Regions from separate parts of the Ureibacillus thermophilus genome, predicted to be linked through region 1. Evidence: riboswitches for the same ligand, from Rfam matches in the RefSeq annotation. Region 1 holds a riboswitch; the other holds the start of a gene.
The links. A riboswitch is a leader RNA that binds a small molecule or an ion and turns the genes downstream of it on or off. The one in region 1 is predicted to bind FMN.

Region 1 (3,179 bases):
GAAATTAATTGATTTTGGGCATGAAAAAGCCCTGGAGATGAACTCCAGGTCTGAATCAGAAAGTTATTTTTTTAATGTCAATTTTGCCACCACTTCCACCCGTGCTGTTTGAGGGAACATATCAACAGGTTGAATATAGTCTACACGATAAGAACGGGTTAATTCCTTTAAATCTCTTGCAAAAGTGGAAGGATTGCAGGAAGTGTATACAAATCGCTTTGGTTTAATTTTTAAAACCGTTTTGATAAAGCTTGCTGCAAGCCCGGTGCGCGGCGGATCTACTGTTACAACATCTGGAATAAAGCCTTCCTTCGCCCATTTGTTGAGCCAATCTTCGGCAGTGCCTGTGTAAAATTTAGCGTGGGAAAATCCGTGTTTTTTGGCATTTTTCTTGGCATCTTCAATAGATTCGGGAATTACATCCATTCCTCTCACTTCTTGTGCTTCTTTCGCAAGCCACAATCCAATCGTTCCAACACCGCAGTATGCATCCACGACCGTTTCTTTTCCTGAAAGTTCCGCAGCTTTTTTGATTTCATCATATAAAACAACGGTTTGGGTTGGATTCAACTGGAAAAATGCGCGGGAAGATAAATCGAATGCGAGTTCTCCCAATTTTTCATGAATTGTTTCTTTGCCGTCGAGCACGAATGTTTCGTCCCCAAAAATTAAAGAAGTTTTGGCCCTATTAATGTTTTGGGTAATGGAAACGATGCTCGGATCAATCTGTTTGATTCCTTCAATCAATTCCTGTTTCCGGGGAATTTCTTTTTTTGTTGTGACAAGACAAACTTGGGTTTCTTCGGTTTGAATGCCTGTCCGGACAACGATGGTACGGACGATTCCCTTGGATTTTCCGTCAAAAATAGGGATATTCAGCTTTTGAAAAAGATTTCGGATGCCAATGGTGATTTTGGTTGTCACCGGGTGCTGAACAAGGCAGTCATCGAGATTTAAAAGTTTATTAGTCCCTTCAATATAAAGCCCTGCGATTACTTCATTCCCCATTTTTCGAACTTGAAAAGCGCTTTTATTTCGATAATGCCATGGATTGTCCATGCCAATAGTTAGTCTAATTTCTGTGTTATGAACAATTTGCGGTACAAACTTTTCTAGCGCTTGAATGACAATATCCCGTTTTTCTCTCAATTGTCCTTCATAAGACAAGTGCTGCAATTGGCAACCTCCGCATAGTTCATAAACTGCGCAAGGAGGTTTAACCCGATCTTTGGAAGCCTCTCGAATGCGTACTATGTCCGCCTCTGCAAAGTTTGGATGAATTTTTGAAACTTTTGCAGTCACGACTTCGCCAGGGAGGGAGCCTTTTACAAAAATGACATTACGCTTAAAAAAACCTACACCTTCCCCATTGATTCCAAGCCTTTTGATGGTTAAAGGAAATTTTTGTCCGATTTCCATTTTAATTTTTTCAGACATATTTTCACGTCCTTTAATTTATCTTCAAAATATTATAGCAATCGAATAAAGAAAGGTAAAATTTCATATGACTTAATTAGGCTTAAGTATGGATTTTCTTTGGAATAAATGTTATTGTTAAATAAAAATAAGCTGAATATTCTTTATATCCTTCGGGGTCGGGTGAAATTCCCAGCCGGCGGTGATGAAGCAATGCTTCTAAGCCCGCGAGCTCTTTTCGAGCAGGATTTGGTGCAAGTCCAAAGCCGACAGTGAAAGTCTGGATGGGAGAAGGATGGTTTGTAAAGAAAGTCCATTAATCCTTGATTAATGGGTTACTTTCCTATACTCTTTTTTTGCAATCCGTTCTCCCGCAATTGTTTTGCGGGAGTTTTTTATTTTAGGTGTATTTTAAATTGGCCTATTTTAGGTCTTTTTTGTGCTGCCTAAAAATACATCATTCTCCCAGCCCCGTTAAGTTGACTTAACGGGGTTTTTTACTTGCATTTATTGAAAAAGGGGGATTTAAATGTTTACCGGTCTTATTGAAGACAAAGGAATGGTGACTGGGATTGAAAAAGATGAGAAAAGCATGAAAATTGTAATCCGCTCACCCAAAATTGTGTCAGATGCTAATCTTGGCGACAGTATAGCAGTCAATGGCGTTTGTTTAACAGTGACGCATTTAACAAAAGACGAAATGACTGTTGATGTCATGCCGGAAACAGTGAAGGCAACGACCATTCATCAGTTGAAAAAAGGGGATTATGTCAATTTGGAAAGGGCGATGGCTGCTGGAGGCCGTTTTGGGGGTCATATTGTCTCCGGTCATGTGGACGGCATCGGTACAATTCGAAGCAAGAAGCCAGTAGCCAATGCGGTATATTACGAAATTGAGTTGCCGAAAGAGCTGCTGGAACAATGTATCCCGAAAGGCTCTATTACCATCGATGGGACCAGTTTAACGATTTTTGGAGTCAGCGATACAAGCATTACTATTTCTCTGATTCCTCATACTTATTCAGAAACGATTTTGGGGATGAAGGGAATTGGGGATAAAGTCAATATCGAAACGGACATGCTGGGAAAATATGTTTTGCATCATTTAAAGAGAATGAATGCAAAAGAAGAATCAAAAATAACCTTTGAGTTTCTGGCTCAAAATGGATTTTAAGGATGGTGGTTAAAATGTTAAACACAATTGAGGAAGCCATAGAAGATTTGAAAAAGGGGAAAACCATCATCGTTGTGGATGATGAGAATCGGGAGAACGAAGGAGATTTAGTTGCTTTAGCCGAGCATGCAACACCGGAAGTTATCAATTTTATGGCGACATATGGGCGTGGATTGATTTGTACGCCGATTACGGAAGAATTGGCAGAAAAACTGGATTTACATGCCATGGTTGTCCATAATACGGACAATCATCAAACCGCCTTTACGGTAAGCATCGACCATGTAAGCACCACAACGGGCATTAGTGCCTTTGAACGTTCTACGACCATTTTAAAAATGCTTGAACCGGACGCGACAAAATCCGATTTCAGAAGACCTGGCCACGTTTTCCCGCTCATCGCTAAGAAAAACGGCGTGTTGGAAAGACAAGGGCATACAGAAGCAGCGGTGGATTTAGCCCGCATAGCAGGCGTTTTCCCAGCTGGAGTGATTTGCGAAATTATGGGGGACGACGGCAGAATGTCCCGCCTGGATGATCTTTTGAAATTTGCTGAAGTGCATGATTTAAAAATTATATCTATTGAAGA
Region 2 (3,179 bases), 1.3 Mb from region 1:
TGAGCCGCTCCATTTCTGAAGAGGCAAAGATTACAAATGATGTAAAGAATGAAGAAATGGAAAAATTCAATCACTTGGAAGAAGGGCAAGAAGATTCCGTGAATATCATGATGACGGAAGTGGATATGAAAACGGCTGTTTATCCTGAACAATTAGACGGAAATACCCTTTTTAAAATAGGGCTTGCAAGCGATGATGCAGATAGCATTCCGGTAACGATTTTAATACCTAATGAAAAAATATTAGAAGATTTTGGGAAGGCAAATCCAACACCAGTAGAAATGTATAATTTGTATGCACCACGTTTAAACGAGAATTTATTAGGATTTGTCGATTATCACCCATATGATGGAAAAATTATCGAAAGCAATGGGAAGGTAGTTCATCAATTACCGGAAGACCATCCATATGATGCTAGTGAAGCAACTCTTTCCACCTATTATGCCACTCTAATGGATACATTTTCTGATTACCAAGAAATAGAATTTGTCGATGAACAGAATCAGCCGAAGGAAATAGGGAAAGAAAGTTCGCTGCTAATTTCGGATGAAAGAACTCAGCACAGCTATTTTAAGTATGTCCAACAGGATGGAGCTGCATTTTTAGCGCCGAATTATAGAGAAACTTTTTCGACGATTGAAGAAGCAATGGAAGCATTAAAGAGAAGCACGAATGAGGTTTATCAATCGGTTGTATTGCCAAATGTCGATTATACAATAAAGGTTGAGCAGAATATTGTGAAAATCGCTTTTAAAGAACCATTGGATTTATTCAATTATAATCAAGTGGAAGCTATGCAGATGATTGAAGGCATGCTCTTGACAGCTGCAGGATTCAACATGGCGGTTCAATTTGAGAATATAGTGCAAGCGGAATGGGAAGGATTCGACTTTACAAAACCTTTGCCTATTCCATTGGGACCAAATCAATTGCCGTATACGGTGTTGGAAAATGAGTAAATATCGTAAAATAATATTCTAAATATCTTGAATTAATGACTTTACAAATTTTCATCATTCTCCTATAATAAGTGTAAATTAAATAATGATTCATCTTCGGGGCAGGGTGAAATTCCCGACCGGCGGTGTTAGAACTTGATGTTCTTAAGCCCGCGAGCTCTTTTAGAGCAGGATTTGGTGAGATTCCAAAGCCGACAGTATAGTCTGGATGGGAGAAGATGGTACGGTCGCTTTTCGTTATGGGCATTTTGCACGTGACTTGTGAAGTGTTGGCTTTTTGTAATTATCCAACACCTAGTTTCCTATGGTCTTTTTTAGTCATGTGTTGTCTCTAACTGTATCTTTTTCTCCCTTATGCAAATTTGCATAAGGGATTTTATTTTTGACGAAGCCGACTAGTACCTTTCTTCTTGCAGATTGAATCAGCAAAGAGGAGAGTGTGCTAATGAAGAAAATGAAAGTGCGATCATTTGTAACAATCGCCATGCTATCAAGTATTTCATTCATTTTAATGTTTTTAAACTTCCCATTGCCTTATTTTCCGGTATTTTTAGAAATTGATTTCAGCGACGTTCCTGCATTGCTTGCAGCGATTACAATGGGACCTGTTGCTGGCATTTTAGTAGAGCTGATTAAAAATATTTTGAATTGGTTGTTTATCGGTGCGCCGACTGGAGTTCCGGTAGGCCACATGGCAAATTTTGCAACTGGCATCTTGTTTATTTTGCCTGTATATTACATTTATAAAAAATCAAATTCCTTACGAGGTTTAATTTTTGGACTAGTTGCCGGAACCTTTACAATGGCGATTGGCATGAGCATCTTGAACTATGTTGCTTTCTTGCCGATGTATACGTATTTCTTAGGTATGGGAAGCTTTGATGTAAAAGAAACGATTGTACTCGGTATTTTGCCGTTTAATATTGTGAAAGGCATCTTATTAATGGTGCTAGTATTGATGCTGTTTAGAACGATGAGAACATGGATTGAAAACCAAAGAGCCCAATACTTATTGCAAAAACAATAAATCAAAAAGGAGTTTGCAAGTTTAGCAAACTCCTTTTTCATGTCTTTTGAACATATACTAAGATGAAGGAAGGTGCTATGAAAAAAGAGAAAATATCTATTTTCTTTTTATTATTAATTGGTTGTACAGGCATTTGGACAATTTATTCTCATTTTTTTAAGGAGGAAAAGAGAGAAGAGGAGACGATGACGGAAAATGAGTTTATTGATTTTTTATATCAGCATTTAGGAATGGAAGAAATGCACGAATTTGAAGATGACGAGGAGCATTTATTGGAGACATCCTATCAGCCGATGGATTTAGAGGCTACGGATTTCAAACTCAAAACCATCAATCATGGAACTATAAAGTTGTCGGATTTTAAAGGGAAAAAAATCTTGCTGAACTTTTGGACGAGCTGGTGCCCGCCTTGCAAAGAAGAAATGCCACAATTAAACGATTTTTATGTGCAGGAGGCAAAAAAGCTCAATGTAGAAATATTGGCGGTCAATATTACCGACCAAGAGATTTCCCCTGAAGATGTGAACGATTTTTCTGAAGAATATCAATTGCAGTTTCCTGTTTTGTTGGATGAGCAAGGAGAAGTTTCAAAACGTTATCAAGTGCTTACGATTCCAACAAGTTTCATCATCAGCGAGGATGGCCGCATTATTGAAAAAATCATTGGCCCCGTTACAAAAGATGCGTTATTGGAGAAATTTCCATGAAGTAAATGTATTATAATGGAAGAAAAGGAATTGGAGGAATCATCTATGCAAGTAATGAATACTCCTTATGTATTAAATGAAAAAAATAAACAGGCAGGAAAAGTGTTTGAAACGGCCAAAATGCAAGTGATGAATATTCAATTAAAATCAGGGGAATCCATTCCAAGCCATTTCGCTGATTGCGATGTGTTGATTGTCGTTCGAAGCGGTGTTGTATCCTTTACAGTGGAAAATGAAACTGTGGAATTGACGAGTGAAACATTATTACACATGGGGCCAAAAGAAATGCACAGCTTGACGGCAAAAGAAGATGCGGACATCGTTGTTGTAAAAATAAAGTAGAATAGAAAAGAGGTTGGGACAAATCTAAAAAAGGGGCTGGGACAAAAGATAAAAAACACCATTTTCTCCCGGGAGAAAATGGTGTTTTTTTGATAATTGAAGAAAATTGATTTCCGTTCCGGGGACGCTTTCCGCGGGCCCGGC

Region 2: another riboswitch for FMN. It lies ahead of DKZ56_RS08100 (ECF transporter S component); the one in region 1 lies ahead of ribE (riboflavin synthase).

The regions. Positions count from the first base shown of each region.
Region 1 is NZ_CP036528.1:2,919,489-2,922,667, reverse strand. It holds gene rlmD (23S rRNA (uracil(1939)-C(5))-methyltransferase RlmD) at 64-1,437, opposite strand; FMN riboswitch at 1,582-1,716, shown strand; gene ribE (riboflavin synthase) at 1,946-2,590, shown strand; gene DKZ56_RS14815 (bifunctional 3,4-dihydroxy-2-butanone-4-phosphate synthase/GTP cyclohydrolase II) at 2,605-3,179, shown strand, end outside.
Region 2 is NZ_CP036528.1:1,637,854-1,641,032, forward strand. It holds gene DKZ56_RS08095 (hypothetical protein) at 1-959, shown strand, start outside; FMN riboswitch at 1,048-1,183, shown strand; gene DKZ56_RS08100 (ECF transporter S component) at 1,405-1,986, shown strand; gene DKZ56_RS08105 (TlpA disulfide reductase family protein) at 2,064-2,693, shown strand; gene DKZ56_RS08110 (cupin domain-containing protein) at 2,739-3,035, shown strand.